DNA from 3 places in the Rhizobium sp. B230/85 genome. Region 1 is predicted to be linked to each of the others. Evidence: riboswitches for the same ligand, from Rfam matches in the RefSeq annotation. Region 1 holds a riboswitch; each other region holds the start of a gene.
What was found. Region 1 has a riboswitch for cobalamin ahead of bluB (5,6-dimethylbenzimidazole synthase). Riboswitches for the same ligand answer to the same signal wherever they lie in the genome.

Region 2: it holds a riboswitch for cobalamin, as region 1 does, so the genes downstream of both, J5289_RS27140 (HoxN/HupN/NixA family nickel/cobalt transporter) here and bluB (5,6-dimethylbenzimidazole synthase) in region 1, are expected to answer to the same signal.
Region 3: it holds a riboswitch for cobalamin, as region 1 does, so the genes downstream of both, J5289_RS22495 (ABC transporter substrate-binding protein) here and bluB (5,6-dimethylbenzimidazole synthase) in region 1, are expected to answer to the same signal.

Annotation. Positions count from the first base shown of each region.
Region 1 covers NZ_CP072156.1:2,436,499-2,444,566, reverse strand. The annotation lists gene J5289_RS11875 (class II 3-deoxy-7-phosphoheptulonate synthase) at 1-829, shown strand, start outside; gene J5289_RS11870 (hypothetical protein) at 896-2,044, opposite strand; gene J5289_RS29205 (pilus assembly protein TadG-related protein) at 2,144-2,635, opposite strand; gene J5289_RS11865 (TadE/TadG family type IV pilus assembly protein) at 2,635-3,054, opposite strand; gene J5289_RS11860 (GFA family protein) at 3,443-3,838, shown strand; gene J5289_RS11855 (DUF1003 domain-containing protein) at 3,870-4,400, opposite strand; gene J5289_RS11850 (PD40 domain-containing protein) at 4,587-5,417, shown strand; cobalamin riboswitch at 5,456-5,656, shown strand; gene bluB (5,6-dimethylbenzimidazole synthase) at 5,700-6,389, shown strand; gene J5289_RS11840 (DUF2865 domain-containing protein) at 6,393-7,487, opposite strand; gene J5289_RS11835 (NADP-dependent malic enzyme) at 7,703-8,068, opposite strand, start outside.
Region 2 covers NZ_CP072159.1:91,109-99,176, reverse strand. The annotation lists gene J5289_RS27150 (pentapeptide repeat-containing protein) at 1-688, shown strand, start outside; gene J5289_RS27145 (hypothetical protein) at 1,278-1,571, shown strand; gene J5289_RS27140 (HoxN/HupN/NixA family nickel/cobalt transporter) at 1,783-2,841, opposite strand; cobalamin riboswitch at 2,925-3,128, opposite strand; gene trbI (IncP-type conjugal transfer protein TrbI) at 3,558-4,880, opposite strand; gene trbH (conjugal transfer protein TrbH) at 4,892-5,368, opposite strand; gene trbG (P-type conjugative transfer protein TrbG) at 5,368-6,162, opposite strand; gene J5289_RS27120 (conjugal transfer protein TrbF) at 6,237-6,899, opposite strand; gene trbL (P-type conjugative transfer protein TrbL) at 6,917-8,068, opposite strand, start outside.
Region 3 covers NZ_CP072157.1:956,740-964,807, forward strand. The annotation lists gene J5289_RS22475 (hypothetical protein) at 1-543, opposite strand, end outside; gene J5289_RS22480 (glycosyltransferase family 2 protein) at 567-1,634, opposite strand; gene J5289_RS22485 (ABC transporter ATP-binding protein) at 1,803-2,567, opposite strand; gene J5289_RS22490 (iron ABC transporter permease) at 2,564-3,607, opposite strand; gene J5289_RS22495 (ABC transporter substrate-binding protein) at 3,604-4,620, opposite strand; cobalamin riboswitch at 4,801-5,029, opposite strand; gene J5289_RS22500 (phosphodiesterase) at 5,281-6,102, shown strand; gene J5289_RS29470 (hypothetical protein) at 6,148-6,282, opposite strand; gene J5289_RS22505 (TonB-dependent siderophore receptor) at 6,398-8,068, shown strand, end outside.

The sequences.
Region 1 (8,068 bases):
TCATCAATGGATGCTCGGATTCGTCAAGGACAGCCCGCAGGGCGAGCGCTACCGCAAGCTGGCCGACCGGATCAGCGAAACCATGGAATTCATGAAGGCCATCGGCATCTCGGCAGAGAACAATCCGAGCCTTCGCGAAACCGATTTCTTCACCAGCCACGAAGCATTGCTGCTCGGCTATGAGGAAGCGATGACCCGCGTCGATTCGACCTCGGGCGACTGGTACGCGACCTCGGGCCACATGCTGTGGATCGGCGACCGCACGCGCCAGCTCGACCACGCCCATGTCGAGTATTTCCGTGGCATCAAGAACCCGATCGGACTGAAATGCGGCCCGTCGCTGACGGCCGACAACCTGCTGGAACTGATAGACGTGCTCAACCCCGCCAACGAGGCCGGGCGCCTGACGCTGATCTGCCGCTTCGGCCACGACAAGGTCGCCGACAACCTGCCGAAGCTGGTGCGCGCCGTCGAGCGCGAGGGCCGCAAGGTCGTGTGGTCGTGCGATCCGATGCATGGCAACACGATAACGCTCAACAACTACAAGACACGGCCGTTCGAGCGCATCCTGTCGGAAGTCGAGAGCTTCTTCCAGATCCACCGCGCCGAAGGCACGCATCCGGGCGGCATCCACATCGAGATGACCGGCAAGGACGTCACCGAATGCACTGGTGGCGCCCGCGCCGTCACCGCCGACGACCTGCAGGATCGCTACCACACCCATTGCGATCCACGCCTCAACGCCGACCAGGCGCTGGAGCTCGCCTTCCTGCTGGCCGAGCGCATGAAGGGCGGTCGCGACGAAAAGCGACTTGTCGCCAACGGCTGAGCAGTCTCTACATCACATTGAAAACGGGCCGGTCGAAAGATCGGCCCGTTTTTTTGGGGACGTCGTCTATTGGACGAGTACGGGCTGCTGGCAGCGGACGTCTGTTACCGTGACGTCGGCCTGGCCGACCTTGACGCCGGCCAGAAGCAGCACGTTGCTGAGCAGATCGTTGAGCGGCGTGCTGACGCTCGAAAGCGTCATGGCCAGAGCTTGCTGAAAGACGGCCTTGGTGACGAGGGTGAGGCCCAGGATATTGATCGAATAGTTGGTGTTGGCGAGCAGGGACGAGATCGCGGAGGTCAGTGTGTCCGTGGTGGAGGCAGTCTTTGTCACCCCGGCAGCTATGTCGGCTGGCGTGAAGGTGAGCGTCGTCTTTGTCATATTTGTAATGGCGACGTGGGCGCTGGCCGTGGCGGTGATCAGGCCCAGCACGTTGACCAAGGTTGCAGCTGTCACGTCCGGGCCGGTCGCGAAATTGGAAAACTGCGTGGTGTCGACGTTGCCGATGTAGAGATCGGCGACGCCAGGTATGGTACTGACGGAGACATTGGCGTTCTGCGCGCCGTTGCCGAGGCAGGTGATGGCCGAAAGCTTTCCCGTCGCATTGGCCAGATGCACGTAAAGCGGCAGCTGCACTTTGGTGCCAGCCAGCGCCGCCAGTGCGTCGATCGCTATGGATAGCTTGATACGGGTCTGGGAGGTGCGCACCACCGTGCCGACGGCGCCAACGGCCAGGGATGGTGTGCTTTGCGGCGGTTCGCCGATGGCCATCGTCATCTGCACCGTGGTGAGGCCTGGTATGGTGCCGCCGAGATTGACGGAAACCTGCTTGCTGCCATTGGCGGCGAGGGCGGCGGCCGTGACCAGATCCCTGACGTTGGCAGCGAGGCTGATTTGCGAGCCGCTGCCGGTGGGTCTTTGGGCGACAGGCCCGAGCGACAATATATCGGCGAGCTTGAGCCGGAGCTGGGCACTGTTTGCCGCCGTCTGTACGGATTGAATGGCTTTCCGGGTGGCCGAGTTGAGACCGGCCTGACCACCGATTGCATTGAGCACGTCGCCGAACTTGACGTCCGCCGCCAGTGTGTCGGCATAGCTGCCGGCGGTGAGGTTGAGATTGGTCGCCAGCTTGTCGGCGACCGAGAGGGCGTTCACCTTGGTGGACAGCAGCGCGTTGTAATCCATGGCGCTGAGGGAAAGACTGGTTCCGAGCAAGCCACCCAGGACGGCATTCAGAAGTCCGTTGTTGACGCTTGCCAGCCCCGAGCCGATCGAAAACGCCGCAATCTTCTCCGTCGATGCAGTGCCGACGGCCTAAAGGGTCGGCGGGGTTGCGAAACTCGCGGCAAAAATCAGTCCACCGGTCTGCTCGATTTTCACCTTGACGGCGTCGTATGGCGTGGCGCCCGGCACGAAGCGGCTGCCGAGGGCAATCGTCGGATCAGCGACGTAGGTGCCGAGCGTTATCGTTGCGATACCGTCGAACTTTGCCGCACTCACGGCGTCTCCAAGAGGTGACGTTCCGGTGTTCGAGACATAGCCGCTTGCCGTCTGGACAGCCATGTTCAGGTTGTTGGTGCTGAAGTAGTTGAGAATATTGGCCTGGGCATTGTTGACGTCGGATGCCGCGACAATTGCGGACAGGTCGGCCGTCTGCTGCAGGCGGCGCTGCTGCAGCCTCAGCATGCCATAATCGAGACCCAGGCTCATGCAGTACAGAATGAGAGGTGCGGTGATGGCAGCCAGGATTGCGACGTTGCCTTGCTCGCTCAGGGTCCAGCGCCGCAGGATGGTTCCGATCGGCATCAGATGCCTCCCATGCGGATCGTTGCGGTGCGTACAATCGTCTTGCTTGGCATGGCGAAGCTGTAGAGGTTCCAGATCGGCAGGTCCTGAGCGTCGTAGGACAACTTGACCGTGAACTGGTTGGCGTTGGCCGGATCCGGCTGCACCGTGACTGTGAATTTAGCCGGGTTCAGAATGGCATCGTTAAGGGTGGAGGTGGTTATGTAGGTGTTGACCAGTTGCTCCCGCTCTGCCGCGGTGACGCCGGCGATGGCTGTCCGGGCTGCATTGGCCGCGATCTGCTGAACGGAATGGGCGGCGCTGAGATAGATGCCGTAGGCGATCAGCGTCATCAGCACGAGAATGAACACAGGAAAGATGATCGCAAATTCGAGGGCTGCGGTACCACGTTCGCAATGGCGAAATTTGGTCTTGATCATCGTCTCCGTCTCCCCTTCGGTCGCCGCAACCTTCCCATTCCTGCTGGTTTAATTTGAATTGCGATATCCTAATATTAGGTTACCTATACAATTTTTGGGCGGGTTTATTTTTGAACCACACGCACGCATGAATGGCGCGTTTCAGAATAGGTTGTCCCAAAATCGCACCTTGGCCGACGGACCCGGCTGTTTGGTGCGGCCATGGCAACGACGGGGGGAAAAGGTGGCTTAATGCCCTGTTAACCGTCTTTCGACGAGGGCATGCCGGGAGCATTCAGCAAAGGGTCTGCTATCAGCGTGGCTGATGCTGCAGTCATGAAATCTGAAGTTGACAGCTGCATGCCGCACCATCAGGATGATACCTAACGACAAGGATCGAGAAGGCGCTATGAAGGACGACCATACCGGATCTTGCCTTTGCGGCGCGGTGAAAATACGGACGACAGGTCCGCTCAGGGATGTGGTCGGGTGTCACTGCTCGCAATGCCGCAAGCAGACCGGCCTCTACTTCGCCGCCACCAACGCGGCGACCGACCACCTTACGGTCGAGGGCGGTGAGAATGTCAGCTGGTATCGCTCCAGTCCCGCTGCCAGCCGCGGGTTCTGCAAGACCTGCGGTTCCGCGCTGTTCTGGGTCGCCGACGATGCCGACCAGATCTCGATCATGGCCGGCCTGTTCGATGATCCGAATGACCTGAAGATGGGTCATCACATCTACTGCGCCGACAAGGCAGGCTTCTACGGCCTCCACGACGGTCTGCCCCAGTTCCCGAAATCCGACTAGCCATCGTCCGCAAGGGGCAGTCCCGCCGACGCTAGGCCTTTGCCTCCAGCAGCCTCGTAATGCGGCCCACTTCCTCCCTGAGGGCCGACAGTTCGGTCAACACCTGCAGGTCGATCTTCTCGTGCAGCGACAGGACTTCCAGTTCGGCCTTGAGGTTGACTTCGTAGTCCTTGGCAGCCTCGAAGCGGTCGCGTTCGGTCTGGCGGTTCTGCGACATCATGATGATCGGCGCCTGGATGGCTGCGATCATCGAGAGGATCAGGTTGAGGAAGATGAACGGGTAGGGATCGAAGGCGCGTGACGAGAGCAGGATGGTGTTGAGCACCGTCCAGGCGACCAGGAACAACAGGAAGGAGACGATGAACGCCCATGATCCGCCGACGCGGGCAATCCCGTCTGCGAGCCGCTCTCCGACGGAGGCATTTGCGGAAAAGGCGGCGTTGACATCCGTCGAGATGATCTTGCGTTCGCGGGCTCGCTTCAGCACCCGCTTCTCGATGACGCCGAGATCGTCCGACGATTTATCGAAGTGGGTGTGAAAGAAGTTCGGGAGATTGGGCATGCGTGGCTCCGATGCTGGTTAGCGGCAGTATTCGGTTGCCACGATGAATTGCAACGGCAAAACATGGGAATGGCGATGCCTCACGCAATCGCGTCCGGTCGAGCCAGTTGATGTCCGTTGGGCGAGCCGTTAAAACCTCCGCGGTCGCTGTTTGGTTCGGGCGCCGGCTTCGAGGATGGGTGAGACATGCGCAGTTCGGTCGAGATCTTCAACATTGCAACAGGTCAGAGGCGGGTCGTCTGGCAGACCGATCGTCTCGTAGAGGCGCCGAACTTCGCGCCGGACGGACGCTACCTGCTCGTCAACGATGACGGGCTTCTCTACCGCCTGTCGCTCGACGGGCTCGCCACTGTCGAGCGCGTCGATACAGGCTTTGCCAACCGTTGCAACAACGACCATGGCATCTCGCCCGACGGTACGCTGATCGCGCTCTGCGACAAGGTCCAGTACGGCAAGTCCTGCATCTATCTCGTACCGGCGGAAGGCGGCGTTCCCAGGCAGGTGACGGCAAACCTGCCGTCCTACTGGCACGGCTGGTCGCCCGACGGAAAGCATGTCAGCTACTGCGGCATTCGCGGCGATCTCTTCGACATCTACACGATCTCGGTCGAGGGCGGTGCGGAGACGCGGCTGACCCATGGCGAGGGCCGCAACGACGGGCCGGACTGGTCGGCCGATGGCGCGTGGATCTATTTCAACTCCAGCCGGACGGGCCGTATGCAGATCTGGCGGATCCGGCCTGACGGTCGCGACCTGCAGCAGGTGACCGACGACGAGTTCGGCAACTGGTTTCCCCATCCATCGCCGAAGGGCGACAAGGTCGTGCTGCTCTCCTACGACGGCGACGTCTTCGATCATCCGCGCGATCTCGACGTCCGCCTGCGCCTGATGGACATGGATGGCGGCAACATCACGACGTTGTTCGAGCTGTTCGGGGGCCAGGGGACAATCAACGTACCGAGTTGGTCACCCGATGGCGAGGAGTTCGCCTTTGTCCGGTACGAACCGGAGCGCTGAGCAGGCCTGCGATCCGCTTGCCATCGCTAGCCGGATCGCGCATATCTCCTTCATCAGGTGCCCGCCCAGGCGGGAGAATCGGGAAGCCGGTGTAAATCCGGCGCGTGCCCAACGCTGTAAGGCGGATGGCGATGCAGGGGGAACGGTCAGTTCTCCGATATGCCACTGGTTTCGACCGGGAAGGCAGCATCGCCAGATGAAGCCGAGCCAGAAGACCGGCCTGATAAGATAGACTGATCCCGCGAGGACGGCGGGCGGTTGGCATTGTTGGGGATATAAACGATGCGACCTGACTGCAGGGACGATCTCGTCCGCGCACAAGCCTTTTCCGTCGCCGAGCGCGACGCCATCTACCATGCGATCGAAACGCGCAGGGACGTGCGGGACCAGTTCCTTCCGCAGCCGCTGCCGGACGACCTGATCGCAAGGCTGCTGGGCGCTGCCCATCACGCGCCTTCGGTTGGCTTCATGCAGCCCTGGAATTTCATTCTCGTGCGCGACGCCGGTATCCGCGAGAAGGCTTTCGAAGCCTTCGAGCGCGCCAATGGTGAGGCAGCGCTGCAGTTCGAGGGTGCCCGCCGCGAGAGTTACCGGTCGCTGAAGCTCGAGGGGATCCGCAAGGCGCCGCTCAGCATCTGCATCACCTGCGATCCGGATCGTGCCGGGCCCGTCGTGCTCGGCCGCACCCACAATCCGCGCATGGATGCCTATTCGACAGTCTGCGCCGTGCAGAATCTCTGGCTTGCGGCGCGCGCCGAGGGTGTGGGCGTCGGCTGGGTCAGCATTTTTCACGACGCCGATATCCGGGCGCTGCTCGGCATACCGGAGCGGATCGAGATGATCGCCTGGCTCTGCCTGGGGTTCGTAGACGAGCTCTATGGCGAACCGGAACTCGCCGTCAAAGGCTGGCGGCAGCGATTGCCGCTGGAGGATCTGGTGTTCGAGAATGGCTGGGGCCGGCCGCAGGGCTGAGGCCTATTGCTGGGGCTGCTCGCCGGGTACGGCCGGACGGGTGAGGTCTAGTTTGCGCTGGTCGGGCTGCAGGAATGCCGGGCCGACCTGGCGGACATTGCCGGCTGACGGATCGTACGGCCGTTCCACCGGCGGCGCATCGCCCTTTGCGGGTGCGGTCGGCACGGCCGGCGGCGACTCTTTTGGAATGATCGTCGTGATCGAGCCTTGCTGCGTGCCTGCGGCTGGCGGCTTTGTCAGTGCGTTCTGCCTTCGCATTTCCTCGTAATAGGCCGGCAGATTGCAGGTGCAGCTGGTCTTTTCGTTCGGCGGCCGTTTGCGGAAGGCGAAGGCGTAGGGCATGGCGCTGTAGGGGGTGCCCGACGAGGCGGAGACCATCGCCGATGTTTCCTGATCGGGCAGGCGGTGGAAGAACAACTCGGTCTTTACGCCCGGGCACATCCTCGCGCAGGTTTCGCCATCCCGCTGGAAATCGCCGGGCGATGCATTCTGGGTCATCGGAAAGAAACCGCCATCGCAAGTGCGCACACAGACCGTGCGGACATTGCCGCCGCCATAGGATTGACCGAAGGCGTAGCTCTGGATCGGCGATTGCGGTGCCGGTTCGTTGCCGGATGGACCGCCGCTGCTGTCCAGCGTCGTTGCCCCTGGGGTTGCGGGGTAGCTGGGCTCGATGCCTGCCTGCGGGGCCGGGCGGTTGGTGATGATGGTATCGCCGCTATCCTGATCTTCGCAGCCGTTGGCGCGCAGCGCTGCGGAAAGCTGGTTGCGCGTGGGTCCTTCCGAAACGTCTCCGCGCTGGATCTGGTCGCGCTTGGCAACGAGATCCTGCAGGTTCTCCTGCATGCGCTGCAGGGTATCCTCGATCCGCGCGCAGGTGCCGTCGTCGTCACCGTTTATGATCACCATGCTGCCGGACGAGCACTCGTTGTCCTCAAGGTCGTTCTCGACTTGGCGCAACTCGGATATCTGCTGGGCGATGGCGGTGCGGTATTGCCGGAGCTGGCGGTTGGTGCCGACGGTTTCGCTGAGATTGGCCATCTGGCCGCGCAGGTCGTCGCAGATTGCGTTCGTCTGGGCAGCCAGTGGCGCTGCCATCGCCAAGGATGCGGCAAGCGCCCAAAATGAATGTTTCCAGCCCACTGTCACGCCTTTGGCCTGCTCCGTTCGGATGGTGTCCGCCTCAGCCGGGGCGAAGTTGCAGTTCATCCATTATCACGCGCAAGATATATGGCGCCCACAGACTTGCGCCAGCCCTGCGCTCGGCAGCAGGTGGTCGACCGCCGGGATGATGCCCGGCGGTCCCGTCAGTATCAGCCGGGCTGCGATGCCTCGACCACGGCCACGGCTGCCATGTTGACGACGCCACGGGAGGTGACCGAGGGCGACAGGATATGGGCCGGCAGGGCCGTTCCGAGCAGGATTGGGCCGACATGCAGCCCGTCGATCATCTCCTTGACAACGCCAAGCGTGATGTTGGCCGCATCGAGGTTCGGGAACACCAGCAGGTTGGCCTCGTCGGTCAGCGTGCTATCCGGCATGACGCGGCGGCGCAGATGCTCGGAAATCGCGCTGTCGCCGTGCATTTCGCCATCGACCTCTAGATCGGGGGCTGCAAGCCGGATGAGCCTGAGGGCATTGCGCATCTTCGTGGCGCTCTCCGATTCGCGCGAGCCGAA
Region 2 (8,068 bases), on a different replicon from region 1:
GAAGTTCAGCCCTGTTCAGACGGTAGAAGGCAAGACGCTGGACCGCGCCGCCGCCAAACACCTCGCGTCAAGTGGTACCACAATGCGATTGGTCGACTGCAATCTTGAAGAGGCCGATCTTTCCAGATTGAACTTCTCTGGTTGGTTGTTCGAGGCATGCAACGTCAAGAAGGCGATTTTTACCGGCTCGATTTTGGAGGCCACCACTTGGATCAGGTGTAAAGGCGGCCTGGCTGATTTCAAGGCATGCAACCTGTCGGAGGCGAGGTTCGAGGGAAGCGACTTCAACAATAGCAGTTTCCGGGGCGCGACCCTGACGGACGCGACATTCACGCGGTGCAAGCTGACGGGCGCGACACTGTCCGAATGCAAAACACTTAATCTCACGATGGACGGCACGCTGCTGATGCAAGCCACGCTGCCGGGAGTGTCGTTCCGAAAAATGCGGCTGACCGAAGTGAGCTTCGACATGGCAGACTTGCGAAAATGCGACTTTCGAGAAACCTTGTTTCAAGGCTGCAGCCTGCGCGACGCCAATCTGGCCGAATGCAGGTTCGAAGATGCTGACCTTCGCGGAGCCGATCTTGGCGGGATACGCCTTCTGAACGCTAAACAATTTAAAGGAGCGACGATATCCCGTGACCAGGCCGGGCAGCTTCTGGCTGAACTCGGGTTAAAAGTTCGGTGAAGCGGTTTGAACAGGGCCTAAACGGCTGCCGCCGATGGTACTCCCGCATCCTGAGTTTCAGCAGGATCTAAACCACTTTTCCATTTCGCGTTAGCCCACCAGATCAGGTGGTAGTGAACTGCCCGACAACAACGTTAGCGGGCGTGTGTGGATTAAGGCAACAAAAAAGCGGATCAAACTCACACGAAAGCTAACTCCCAGGTTAAAGAATGTCCCGCTGGCGGCTCGCACACCCATCCTTCAGTAAGAGGATGGCTCTTTCGATGAAGAGTTGCGATAACTGCGAACGAGAAATCTCCGATCACCTTTCGGTCTGTCCCTATTGTGACAGGCTTCAAATGTCTGGTGATCTACGGGTCAGGCAAACCAAGAGAGTGGTGGTCGTGGTCATATTGACTATCATTCTGACCAGCGGTTGGGCCCTCATTCGGTATTACACGCACGGCGTCATACCCCTTCCCAAATGAAGTCAGTTTCGAGCATCTCCCGTCGGTTCACCATTTGGTCGCCGGACGTCGTCCTATCAATGCAAATTTGGCGGCAACCGGAAGATTCTGATGAGACATGAGATCTTTATTGTGCAGCGGAAATGGATAGTTGGCTTCGGGCAAGGCATCATCACCACGTAAAACGATCAGAATTCCGCCTCGACTGCATATCAGACGGCCGCCTGCATCTTTGGAATGTGCCGAGAGAGGTTGCTACGGTTTATGACGGGATCGATGCCGCTGAGCGAGCCTTATCGGCCCTACAACGGGAATTGTTCGCGCTCATCGTGGAAGAATTCGTAGTCCGGCAGGACTTCGTCGCCGAAGTGATCGAAGTGACTATTGAGGGCGAAGACAACGCGGTGCTTACGCGCTACTCGCTTCCGAAAGTCTGAGTGCAACCTCCGCCACAGTCCTCCTCGGATTTCTCGGCGCCGGCGGGATGACCTTACTCAATGATACCCAGGCCGTTGGCGTAATCTTCCCAACCCATTTGCCAGCTGGAACCGCCAGGCGGCGTGAAGTCGAGCAATGTGACCTGAGGGTGCGGGTTTGCTGAGAGACAAGGGGACGTCGCGATGGCCCCTTGAAACCTTTGCGACAGCGTCAGACCGGACTTTTGATTTCGACGTCGTCCAAGCCTTTGGCTTTGTAGATCACGAAGGAGAGGATCCATGCGAGAAGGAAGACGCCGATGATCACGAACCCGAGATTGTTGAAGTTTTCGTTCAATCCGCCGACGATGTCCCAGAGGCCACCTTCCAACCCCAACTTGTCACTGATCAATCCAAGGGCTTCGATACCGCCGATGAGCACGGCTACGATGATCGAAACCAGTGTGATAGTCATGTTGTAGTAAAGTTTCCGCATCGGCTTGACGAAGGCCCAATCATAGGCGCCGAGCATCATCACGCCGTCAGTTGTGTCGATCAAGGACATGCCGGCAGCAAACAGTACCGGGAAGACCATGATCGCCTCGACCGGAACGCCTTTGGCCACTTGTGTCGCTGACACGCCAAACATAGCGACCTCGGTCGCAGTATCGAAGCCAAGGCCGAATAGAAAACCAAGGGGAAACATATGCCAACTCTTGGTGACCAGCTTGAACATCGGGCGCAATACGCGCGCGAGAAAGCCTCGATTGTTGAGGAGAAGGTCAAGATCCTCCTCGACATAGGTGCCCCCTGCCCTCACGCGGCGGTAGCTCTGATAGATCGACACGAAGATCACGATGTTCATCGTGGCAATAATCAGCAAAAACAATGCCGAAATGCTCGTGCTGATCGTGCCGCCAACACCCTCGAGGCTCTGGAACCCACCCAGCAGCGAGGATGCCGCCACCACAGCTCCAGCAACCAGCACGACCACCGTCGAATGTCCGATTGCGAAAAAGAAGCCGACGGAAACCGGCCGCTGTTTCATTTGCATGAGCTTTCGGGTGACATTGTCAATGGCAGCTATATGGTCGGCATCAATGGCATGGCGAAGGCCGAGCCCGTAGATTACGAGTGCCACGCCGAGTAGCGCAGGCTCGTCCCAGAAAGCGACAAGCGCCCATAGCCAGGCTCCAAAATTAAGAACGGCAAGAACCGTATAGATCGTCACGAGGCGTGCCTTGAAATCAGGCGTGCTCTCGTCGAAAGGTCTGGTGATATTGGTAAACATGGGAAGTCCTTTGTGTGACGTCTGCTGTCATGGCAAAGGTGACGGAAATCCGCCGCGTCGAGACACCCCGCCCCACGCTTATGCCAATGACGTCCAATGATGGCAGGTCTCCTGACTTGCGGGTCGTTGCCGCATCCGCCTTCCCAGTCCCCATGCGGACCAGTGGCATCTTGAATGAAGCTCGTCGCTCACAGTTGCGGGGACAGTCCCGGTTTTGGCTCCTGATGGGTAATCCGCACCGTGTTCCCTTTTGATCCCATACGGGAACCATCGCGGAGACTATTACGAATGCGAGGTGGCCACGTCAATCAGTGCAGCGTGCTGCCGGCCGAAATTTGGTCGAGCATCATGACTTGGCATTTCTGCTGCCATCCAGTAAAGGCGGCTTCACCAATTCAGAGCGTGCGCTATCGCGTACAAAGCGTTCGTGCTGGAATATTGCTCCACCGACAAGGTTGCCAGATGAAGCCCATCCGCAGCATCACCATTATGATTTTTGTGGCCTTGATCTGGGCTGGGGCATTAACCGACCATAGGTGACCGCGGTGCCTGATTAGATGACCGCCGGTAAAAGCGAAAACCAAACTGGTGGCTGCCAGCGCCAGGATGCGCTCCGAAATAGAGACCGCCGCAAGTCGCTTGAGGCAAATGTGAACGCCTTGAACCAACTCGAACCTGCATCACCGGCAAAGAATTATTTTGGTCGTTACCAACGGTCAGGCCTTGTATGCGCCGGGAAACACAATGTCCTGATCCACGAGGACATCGAATTTGTAGCCAGGGCGAATTTCTAGGGTCGACTGAACATCCATGTTCCGCTGGATTGTCCGGTCCGCCACACGCCCGAATGTTTCGGCGAAATTGCGCCGCGTGGCATCCGAGGCAGTGTCCTGGGTCGCGAGTGTTGAGCTTTCTGGAACGGCCATGTCTATACCCGTCCCGATCAGCGCGATCAGCACGGCCGAGCCGAAGGTTTTCAAATAATGGCTGTTTACCTTGTCGTTAAAACCGCCATAGCCTTCAGCATCGGTCCCCGACATCCCGCCGATCTGCAAAGTCGAACCATTGGGGAAAATGATGTCTGTCCAAACAACAAGCACACGCTTCTGTCCGAATGACACCTTGCTGTCGTAACGGCCGAACAGTTTCGTTCCCTGCGGTATCAGCAGGCGATGACCGGTGGCGCTGTCATAGACATTCTGGCTCACCTGGCCGGTGATCCGGCCGGGAAGATCGGAATTAATGCCGGTGATCAGCGTTGCCGGAATGACCGAGCCTCGCTTCAGCTCGAAGGGCGATTGTTGAGGCACGACACGGTTCGGCAGATAGCCAAGGTCTTTCAGGTCGGCGTTGAAGAACTCTTCCTTGGCGCTTTGCGCATTGGGATCGACGTTTTGACCACCAAGCCCCGCACGCAGGGCGGCCGCATAGAGATCGGGGGTGCTGCCGGTGTTTGTCGGGGTTGTTGCGGGTCTTGCCGACGTGTCCGCGGTCGCTCCATTCGTTTCAGCACGGGCTTCCAGCTTACTGCGATCAATGGCGAGCGGCGCATCATAGGCAGCGTTGTTCGCCTGCAGCCTAGCCAATCTCTGGCGCTGCTGCTCGCGCAGATATTGTTCTTGTTGTTCTCTTGCGAGACGAGCCCGCCAAACCCCTTCCGCTTCGAGCTCCTGGCCGCGCTGCTGCACATCGCGGTGCCCCGGCTGCTCTGGGAAAGGATTGTTGGTCTTCTCATCGGCCGGCTTTGCTTCGACCGGCTTCGGCTGGAAGGTGGTCTGTTGCCGCTGGTCACCGATAATGCCATCGGTCACACCGCGTTTGATCTGGTCGGCGTAGGTGGAGGCAGGGTTGCCCGAACTTATCTCCGGACCACTGTCCTTGGCGAAGTAGAACCCGCGCGAAGCAAGCCCAAAGAAAATGACACCAAGGAACGCGATCGTGAGGACGATAACGGCCATGATCGGCACGCGGTTGATCCGCCGTATACCGGGCTGGGGCTGGCTGCTCTGTGCATTGCCGAGCTTGAGGGATTGCGCCATGGTTGGTCTCCTCAACTGCGCCGCACGAGCGACAGTGCGCTCGCTGGCGTCGCGCCGTTCGCCGTCACAGAATAGGCTCGGCCGAGTTCAACGCTGTTGGTCGAAAGACGTGCCAGCACCTGACCATCAAACGGGACAATGACGTAGGCGAGCGGGATCATCGCCGTGTCACGATCGGTCTTCTGATTGGTGACCACGGCGTAGCCCCATCCCTTCAACGTGGCTTCCAACGCCTGGCCGAAGGGCGAAGCATCCACCTTAAGTGCGACGGTTGCCTTCCCGGGCCCGATCTGTTCGGCAAGACGGCTGACCATGTCTCCGGCAATAGCACTCGCCGCCAGGCCGGAAATTTCCGGTGGCGCGTTGCTAGCGACGAGGTCGTCGGCTCCGGTGGACTGGCATCCGGAGAGGAGAATGGTCAGAGCGGTGGCTGCGGCAAAACTGCGAACTGGAATCAGGAACATTGGCGCATGGGCGAAAGCATGCATCATTGGCCTCCCCTTTTGATCGTTACCTTCTCTTGCTTCCACCCGACGCCGGAAACGAGCACTGCGCGGTCGATCAGATAGTCGACGACCATCATGTCGTTCTTCATGCGGTAGTTGACGATGCGATTCTGCCCGCCTGACGTGACGAAAAGAACCGGCGCGTCCTGGCCGGAGATAGAACGCGGGAACTGGATGTAAGTTTTGAGCCGGTCGGAATAGACCCGCGTGGGCCGCCAACCGGCGCTGCCCGAGACCGAATATGAAAAGTTCAATTGTTCGGCGGGGACGCCTGCGCCCGGGATGGTGCTTGCCTCCAACCGCGCATTCACGTCGGCAAGCTTGGTCGACACATCCTCTGGATATTCAAAGCCAACGCGCGCCATATACTGGGTCGGATGGGACTTGAGCTGGATGTGATAGGTGCGTCTGGATGTCGTGACGACCATTGAGGTCACGAGACTAGGTTCTGCCGGTTTGACAATCAGGTGGATCGCCTGACCGCCGGCAGCCCCCGAGGTCGCCGGCTCGACCTTCCAGCGCACCGTGTCGCCGACCAGCACGTCTCGGACGACCTCGCCACCTTGCAGTTCAATATCGCAAACCTGTAGCGGCGAGCAGACGACCGAGGGCTGCACCTCGCCGTATAGGAAGATCACCTTGCCGTCGGCGCCCTTGGTGACGAGACCCCGCGATCCACGCCATTGGGTGGAGATGCCCATGCCCTTTGCCTCGTTGGCGGTTACGCCATCGGCAGCAGAAGCATGGAAGGGAACGACTATTGAAGACGCCAACATCACCGAGACGAGAGCACTCGTCAGCATGGCCCGTGTTCTTGTACGTGGGATGATCATGTTCGGGGCGATGCCTTTCAAAGCTGTGCTGTCCAGTCAAAGTCGCGGAGATAGAGACCGATGGGGTTTATACGGATGACGCCCTCGTCCTGAGGAGGGGTCAGTGTCACCGTTGCAATGCCGCGGAAGCGGCGGACGGCCGTTTCCTTGCCGCGCCGATCGCGCTCGAACTCGGTCCAGTCCATCTGGTAGCTCTGGTTCGACAACGCGACGATATTGTCGACCTCGACCGCCACCGTCGCGATCTTTGCTTTCTCAAACGGTGAGTTCGTGCGGAACCAGGTATTGACCTTCTCGGTTGCCGGATCGGATGTCCGAAGTAGGCCGTAGGTCCGGTCGATATATTGCTTCTGCACGACCGCGTCGGGCGTCACACTGCGAAAATTCGAGACGAAGCTACCGAGGGTGGCCCGCACGACACGCGGATCGGCATATTCAATTTGCTGCGGAAATCCAGCATTGACCGCCGCGCCGAGCTTGTCGACCTCAACGATATATGGAACGAGCTTGACCTGGGTGCTCTGGTAGAGCGCGTAGCCAAAACCGATCACGGCCATGGTCATGCCAGTGATGCCGACGATCCGCCAGGCGGTCGCTGCCTTTACGTAGGATCCATAGCGCTCATTCCATTCGTTGCGCGCAGCGAGATAGGGATTGTCGGGCATGTGTTGTCCGGCCATGAACGCTCTGCCTCCAGTCATTTGGTGTCGTTGATCGGCGGGGGTGGAGGCGGTGATCCGGGTCGGCCTGACTGCTGGTCTAGTTTGGCGTTGGCGAGCCCCAGTAGAGAACCGGCGTAGGCCCCGGGAGAGCCGATCGCCTTATCCTTTGCCGCCGAACTGAGCGCACCGGCGGCCCCACCGATACCCGCCTCCATGCCGCGCATGGCGGCAGTTCCGAGCGAGGATCCCCCTGCCCTTGCCGCACTCGCGGCCTGGAAGCCTCGGCTGGCTGCGGCCGTTGCCAAAAACCCAGCGCTTGCTGCAAACGATGCGGCCTGTCCGCCGTGGCGGATCGCTTCCATTCCTCCGGAAACAGAGGCGCCTTGAACGACGCCCTGAAGGATCGGCGGCACATACATGGCGATGACAAAGACCACAACCGAGATACCGGCGATGGCGAGCGTATTGATGAACTGCTCTGATGTGGCTGTCGGCGCCTCGGCCAATCCCAGCAGGATGTCGGAGCCGATCTTGGCAATCATCACCAGCGCCATCAGCTTCATGCCCACGGAGAACGCGTAGACCAGATATTTGATGGCAAAATCCTTGGTGTAGGACATTCCGCCCAATCCGAGCATGATCATGCCCGCCAGCAGACCCACATACATCTCAACCATGACCGAGACGAAGATGGCGGCCACGAGTGAGAAGGACACAACCACCACCACCATGGCGAAGACGGCGGCGATGGCGAGCGCGTTGTCTTCCCACAGTCCGAACTTCGCCTGTTCGGACATCTTGGTTGCGACACGAATGCCGGCGTCGAAAATGTTGGCGGGAGAGGCCGAGCCACCGCCAGCTCCGATCTGGTAGAGGCTGTCGACAACAGCTTTGGCAAAGGCCGGCCCCTCATTGAGAATGAAGGCAAACAGCCCGATGAACATGATGCGCTTGACGAGCTCGGCAAACCAGCTATCGAGCGAGGCGGCATTGATCGCCAGCCACACCGCGGCGATGCCGATCTCGATGCCCGCGAGGATCCAGAACAATGACCGCGCGGCGTTCATCACAGTCGTTTCCCAGCCCTTTGCGGCGGTGACGACGGAATTCTCCAGGGTGCTCAGCACCTGACCCTGTTGTGCAAAGGCCGGCGCGGTCGCGATCAACACGATGCCGATCGTGGCAAA
Region 3 (8,068 bases), on a different replicon from region 1:
CAGAAGTCGCCAGACGAATAACGCCCGTCTGTTCCTGACCTGTAAATGCAGATCGACCGATGCAAACAGCAATGCTAAGCCGAGGCCGATCTGGAAGTTGATGAAGCCGCCGATAAGCGTCGCGCACCATGCAAGGTAGAGCATTGCGATCTGCCAGTAGTAAGATCCGCCGAACACCTTACGATGCAGTATTATGGCGCCTATTGGCGGCAGCACGATCGCTGCAAAGAGAATAGCGCGTGCCAGCATACTGACACCGATCAACGGTCCAAGATAACGGGCCATAAGATCTATGCCGAGATTTGTGAAGGTGCCGTGCCAGTCGAGCGCATAGATTTGCGCGAGATGGACTTCCGTAATGCCGCCTGCGATCAGCCACATGCGTGTATAGTGGTTCGCATAATCGAGGAGCGGCGGGAACTTGAACGCCGTCACCATCAGTCCCACAATGCCGAGGAAGGCGAAAATCGAGGTGTTGGTGTTCTGCAGGACCGAATCCGCGATTCCTTTCGGTGCGGGTTCGGACTGTGGATCTGAGGGCATATCCACAACGAGGTCGACGGGCCTCATCGGACGGCCCTTGCCCTTGCATTCTCCGGCTGTTCGCCTCCATCCTGCAAGGCTGACGCGATTGCCCTGCGTCTTCCTGCGGCGTCTAAATCTGAGAAATCGCTGGTTAACGTCAGATCTCGTCCATTTTGCAGCAGGCTCTCGATCATGAACATTGGACGTCGTTTGCTTTCCTGCACCAATCGCCCCAAATATTCGCCAATAATTCCAATGCATATCAACTGGATGGCGCTGAAAGCTGTGACGGCACACATGATACTGGACCAGCCAACGATCGTGTCACCAGAGAGCCACCGTGCGATCGAAAAGATGAGCAGCAAAAATGCAATGCCCGCAGTCGCAAGCCCGAGGATAGTACTGACACGCAACGGAGTTGTCGAAAAACTCGTCACGGCGTCCAACGCGAAGCCGATCATTTTGCGCAGAGGATATTTGGTTTCGCCGGCAAAACGTGCGTCGCGTTCGTAGGGCAAGGCAACTTGTCGCCCGCCGATCCAGCTGACCATGCCTCGTATGAACCGATCACGCTCCGGCATAGCCATCAGGATATCAACAACCCGGCGGCGCATCAGCCGGAAGTCGCCCGTGTCGCGCGGTATCGTGACCGATGCCAGCCGGGAAAGAAGACGGTAAAAAAGCGAAGCCGAGGCACGCTTGAACCACGTTTCGCCCTGACGTTGACAACGCTGGCCGTAGACCACATCGGCGCCACCATCCATGATCGGCATCATCATCAACAACAGTTCCGGCGGATCCTGCAGATCTGCATCGATCAAGAGGATACGCTCGCCGCAGCATGCAGCGAGCCCAGCGGTAGCCGCCAGCTGGTGGCCATGATTACGCATCAGGCGTACCCCAAGGATCTGGGGCACGAGTGCTGTCATTGCAGCAATTATATTCCAAGTTTCGTCGCTGGAGCCGTCATCGACCAAAACAATCTCGAAATCCTCACCGGCTACCGATCGAGCCGCCGCTACGCAGCGACGGCAGAATTCCGATATCCCCTCCTGCTCGTTGTAGCAGGGTGCAACAATTGAGAGGATGAGTGGTGAAATATTGGTCATATGCGCTCGTCAATGTTCAGCGCGTAGCCTAACCTTCAAAGGTCAAGACTTTCTTGCAAAGCAGCAGAAATGCTCAATCACGGCTACCGCTATCCTTCGACATTCGGATGTTGCGCAGTGTATTGGCCGTGATGGCCCCACACACACATTTGCCACGCCGCCCGAGGCCTAGGCCAGCAGGTACTGGATGTGGCAGCGGCCGTGGATCGCGGACTTTTCTACGTGCGCTTTTACTCCGAAGACCGTGCGAATGAGGTGTTCGGTGAGGACGTCTTCCGGTGATCCGGCGGCGACGACCTTGCCGTCTCGCAGGACGACGAGACTGTCGCAGAACATGGCCGCAAGATTGAGGTCGTGAAGGGCGACGATACAGGTGATATCCAGTTTGGCGACAAGCGACAGGATATCCAGCTGGTGCTGGATATCGAGATGGTTGGTCGGCTCGTCGAGTAGTAACTCCGTCGGAGCCTGCGCCAGCGCGCGGGCAATGTGCACCCTTTGACGCTCGCCGCCCGACAGCGTCTGCCATAGTTGGGCTGCCCGGGCCTGCATGTCGACCCGGGCGAGCGCGATCTCGACGGCGGCATCGTCGTCGCTGCTCCAGGTGGAGAGCAATCCTCTGTGGGGCGTGCGACCGAGGCGGACGACGTCGGCGACGGTCAATGGCGTGTCGGTCGTCGATTGCTGCTCAACGAAGCCTATGCGTCGCGAGATCTCGCTGCGCGACAGGCTAGCCACATCATGTTCTCCAAGTCGTATAATGCCGCTGCGGACCTTCCTCAACCGGCAGATCAGGCGCAGCAGGCTGGATTTCCCCGATCCGTTCGGCCCAAGCAGACCGAGAACCTTGCCTTGCTCGATCGCCAGGCTGATGCCGTTAACGATGAGCGTGTTACCGGCTGCATAGGTGACGTCGTCGACGGATATGCTCATGGGGTCCTCCGGACACGATAGAGGATGACGGCAAAAGCGGGCGCTCCAAAGAGAGCCGTGACGACGCCGATCGGCAGGATCTGCTGGGGGATGATGATGCGCGAAGCAATATCGGCTCCGACCATGAAGATCGCGCCGCCAAGGGCGGTCGCCGGCAGCAGGCGGCCGTGCGACGGCCCGACCAGGAAGCGCGCGGCGTGCGGAATGACAAGCCCGACGAAGCCGATCGAGCCGACCATGCTGACGACGCTCGCCGTCATGACGGCGGTCGTGCCAAGGAGTACGATCTGTACGCGGCGCACCGGGATGCCGAGGGAGGTCGCCGCGTCGGCGCCAAAGACGAAGGCGTCGAGCGCCCTGACATGGCAGAGGCAGACGATGAAGCCCGCCAAGGTCACGGGGGCGGAGAGATAGACGTCTGGCCAGCGCACGCCGCTCATCGAACCGAGCAGCCAGAACAGCACGCCGCGCGCCTGCTCTGCATTGGCAGACGTTGTGACGATGTAGGAGGTCAGGGCATTGAACAGCTGCGATCCGGCAACGCCGCAGAGAATGATCCGCTCGCCCGACCCGCCTGCCCCTGAGGCCAGAATGCCCACCAGCGTAAAGGCGACGACGGCCCCGATGAATGCTCCGCCGGACAGCCCGAGAACGTTTGCGCCGAGCCCGAGGATCGTGATGCAAACTGCCCCTGTCGAGGCGCCTGCCGAAATGCCAAGCACATAGGGTTCGGCCAGCGGGTTGCGCAGCAGGGCCTGGAGCACGGCGCCGCAGAGCGCCAGCGAGGCTCCGGCACTGGCTGCAACCAGTGCCCGGCTGAGACGGTAATCCCAGACGATGCCTTGGTGAATACGGTCGATTGCAAAGCCCGTGCCGAAGATGCGGTTCGACACAGCCTCTGCCGTCGTCTGCAGCGGGATGGAGATTTCCCCGATGGAAACGGCAAGGCTGATCGAAAATCCGAGGACGACGATGGCGGCAACGGCGAGCGCTGCAAGCGCCCACCATCTACGCCGTGTTACGACTGCGCTGTTGCTCACCGGGCCAGACCGAAGGACCTGATGCCATTTGCAAGAACCTCGATGCCGTCGATCGTCCGGATCGTCGGGTTCATGGACTGCGCATCCATCATCACAAATCGTTTGTTCCTGACGGCGTCCACTTCGCTGGTGACGGGATCGTTCTGCAGGAAGTCCAGCTTCACCTTGGGATCGTCTGCCGCATAGCGGCGGCGATCCATGGTGGCGATGACGATGACGGCCGGGTTCGCCTGGGATATTGTTTCCCAGCCGACAAGCGGCCATTCCTCCTCGGTGGTCACGACGTTGCGCGCATCGAGGGCCTGCATCATATAAGCGGGGGCACCGTTCTTGCCGGCTATGAAGGCATCGCCCCTGACCTCTTTGCTCGAGAACCAGAAGACGATCGGCAGGTGCTTGGCGGCCGCACCCTCCACGGATGCCACAGCGGTGGCCTCGCGTTTCCTAAGGTCGGCGATCAGGGCATCGCCGCGGTCCTTGATATCGAAGACTTCGGAGAGCTGGGCGATCTCCTGATAGACTAGATCCATGCTGAACATCTGCTTGCGGACCCCGTCTCCGCCGTCGGAATTGACTTTGGCGACACAATCAGCCGGCGAGATATAGGTATTTATTCCGAGGTCGGAGAATTGCTCCCGCTTACCGACGGAACCCTGCGGTCCGACATGCCACTCGAATTCCGCAGCCACCAAGTCTGGTTGGCGTCCGACGACGGATTCGAAGCTCGGATCGTTGTCGGCCAGCCTTTTGATCTTGCTGTTGGCCTGTGCATATTGAGGAAGCACGGGACCCACCCAGACCGCCGTGCCGACGATCTTGTCGGCAAGGCCGAGAGACAGGAGAACTTCCGTCATCCCCTGGCCGATGGACACTATCTTCGAAGGCGCCCTGGCAAAGGTCACCTGTTGACCGCAATTGGTTATGGACAGCGGATAGACCGTTGCCGCGAATGCGGGGGCGGCCATGCCGAGAAGCCCGCAGGCAAGCGTAATGCTGGACAGAAACTGACGCATGAAAAATATCTCGATTTTATGGGAAGGCGAGTGCCCTGGTGCTGCAGGTATGCGGCAGCGAGGCAAGCTGCGGTTGCCACGTCAGCTGTCGGAAGCCCAATCGAGCCGGAGATGCGCCAGGCTATGGCGAAAATTCAAATGAGACATATCTGTTCCTTTCCGGGCATCCCCGCCCGGGTTCATGGGATAGCGCTTGACGGCAGGTCTCCTGACTTGCGGATATGCGCCGATCATCTGTCTTCCCGCGAAACCTTCGCAGTGACATGGCCCTGAGGCCCTGGGATGAGCAGCAATCCGCTTACAGTTGCGGGGGCAGTCACGGTCTTGGTCCCATTCGGGTGGCCCTCACCGTGTTCCCTATTAATCCCCTTGGAGTCATCCTAAGGGAACCGTCGATGGCATCTATGACAGGCCTGCAACGGCGGTCAAGGTGGGCGGGTCTCGCAAAATCTCGCACAGGTCGGAAATCCATCATTGCTTTATATTATGTTATAACGTTACATTATTGGTAAAATGCAGGCAGTCAAGTGTCTTGTCGCGTTAGCCAACAAACAGACTGCTTACGCAAACCTGTTGCAAACGACGTGCAGGGTCTGGAATGTACGTACCGGAAAGGTGCCCGACGAAAGGCATTCCGGGAATCGCAGGCAGGAGTAGCGCATGAGCAAAATTATTATATTCACCGACCTGCACATGGTCCTGGAGGGAGAGACGATCATCGGCCTCGATCCCTATCAGCGCCTTTCAAGAGGGATAGATCATGTCAACCTGCATCACCGCGATGCTGAGTTTGCGGTGATGACGGGTGACCTCTCGCACCGCGGCAGTCGCCAATCCTATGCGAGACTGCGCGAACTGCTCGACACGCTCGAAATTCCCGTCCACCTGCTGGTCGGAAACCACGACAACCGCGAAAACTTCATTGCCGCCTATCCCGAAAGCCCGCGTGACGAGCACGGTTTTATCCAGCAGCGGATCGAGACCGAAAACGGTGTCATGCTTTTGCTCGATACGCTTTGCGGACCGCCCTACGTCTCGCCGGACGTTCATGCCGGGGTGCTGTGCGACAATCGGCTTGCCTGGTTGAAGCAGAACCTCACTGGTGCCGGCGACCGGCCCGTCTACATCTTCATGCATCACCCACCGCTCGACACCGGGTTTCCCGGGATGGACAAGATCAAGCTCCGGAACGGCGAGGAGTTTTACGATATCCTTGCCGAATACGGCAATGTCCGCCACATCTTCGCCGGCCATGTTCACCGTACGATTGGCGGCTCCCATCGCGGTATACCTTTCTCGGTATTCAAGAGCCCGGTCCATCAGCAGCCGATGGTATTCGATACGGAAGATACTTCCCTCTCCGTCGATGAACCGGGCGCCTACGGCATCGTTTTCCTGAAACCGCAGGGATGCCTCGTTCATGTCGAGGATTACGAACTGTCCAACCATTCGATATCGGGCAGCGACGCACTCGGTAACTGAGACATATGCCCTGACGTCGGACTATGCCGCGTCGCCGCCTCGTCTTTAGGCCGCTTCCATGACACCGACGCTGACCGGCAGGTCAGCGTTGGTGTTTTCACGTGCGCATCCTCCGGTTGCCGCGCGCGCCTCGGCAAGACCGGTGGAAAGATCGGAAAATTTGTAGGCAATAGTTGACATCGGGAGTCAACAAACAATACAGGAGTTAACCAGTCAACTTATTGATCATGGTCGTTGGTCGGTATTCCGTAGACTTTTCAGGTATTTGATAGATTGATTGCAGGGGGCTGCCGTGATGTTTCGCGAGGCTAGGACGACTGTATCGCCGGTGGGCACATCCTTTACGACGACAGTCGGACGTCTGATGATCGCGTTTCTGTCGAGTTCGACGCTGCTTGCCGCAACCCCGGTTTTCGCTCAGTCAGGCGACGCGGAAGCAACCACGCTCGCCAAGATCACCATTGCGGGCCAAGGCGACCGATCTGGCACCATTGACAAGACGATTGTCGCAAAGAGTTCCCGCTCCAGCAGCAAGACCGACACCCCGCTTCTCGACGCGCCGGCCTCGGTTTCCGTCGTCACCGCCAAGGAAATGAAGGAGCGCGGTGTCACCAACCTCGACCAGGCGCTGGCCTACACGCCCGGCGTCTCCACCGATATCTACGGCTCCGACGACCGCTACGACCACTTTTTGATCCGCGGTTTCTACCAGACGACCGACGGCTCTTTCCGTGACGGGCTGCCGATGCGTGTCGGCGGCTCCTTTACCGCCAGCCGCCTCGAGCCCTATGGCATGGAACGGATCGATGTGCTGAAGGGGTCCAACTCCACGCTGTTCGGCCTTTCCGGCCCCGGCGGTATCGTCAATGCGCTCACCAAGGTGCCGCAGGACAAAGACTTCGGCGAGATCTATACAACGGTTGGGAACGGACATGTCGAAACCGGCACCGACTTCGGCGGAGCGCTCGACAAGGATGGCATCTGGACCTACCGCATGACTGGCAAATGGCAGAATGCCAATGCCGGCATCGACCATACCAACGACGATCGCGTCTATGTCGCGCCGGCGCTGACCTGGTCGCCGGATGCCGACACCTCCGTCACCATCCTGACGGATTACAACAAGCGCGACGGCAACCCTGGCCATGCCATTCCCTACAAGTCTGGGATCGATTCCGAGACCTATCTCGGTGAGCCCGATTTCGACAGGGTCGACACCATCGAGCGCAATGTCGGCTATCAGCTGCGCCACGATTTCGGCAACGGTTTCGAGTTCCGGCAGAATGCCCGCTACACCAATCTCGACATGACCTATCAGCAGATCTATCTCGGAGCTGCCGATCCTGCTTCGAGCCGCGCTGCATTGGCAATTTATGGCCATAGCAAGCGGTTCCAGATCGACAACCAGCTCCAATATGACGGCAGCTACGGCCCATTCGAAAGCCGCACACTGCTGGGCGCCGATTATGGCCGCGACAGCAATAGCGAACGTCGCCTCGACGGGACGGCCGGTGGCGTGCTCGATGACAGCAAACCCGTCTATTGCGGCACACGCTGCATCTCGTTCGGCGCACCGGTGGACACCAGGACAAGGCTGACAACGGCGGGCACATACCTCCAGGAACAGCTGACGATCGACGACCGCTGGATCCTGACGCTGGGTGGCCGATACGATCACGCCGACACGATGTCGGAGAGCTCAGGCATCCGCGACGACGCGGTCGATACGAATTTCTCCAAGCGCGCCGGGCTTACCTTCAAGGCGACCTCCGAGCTCTCGGTCTACGCCAATTACTCGGAATCCTTCCAGCCACTGGCAGCCAGCCGCTCGACCTTCCTCGGCACGCCCAAGCCTCAGGAGGGCACACAGTACGAAATCGGTGCAAAATATCGGCCCGAGGGTATGGATGCGCTGTTTACCCTGGCACTGTTCGACCTGACCCAGAAAAACGTGGCGCAGTGGGCG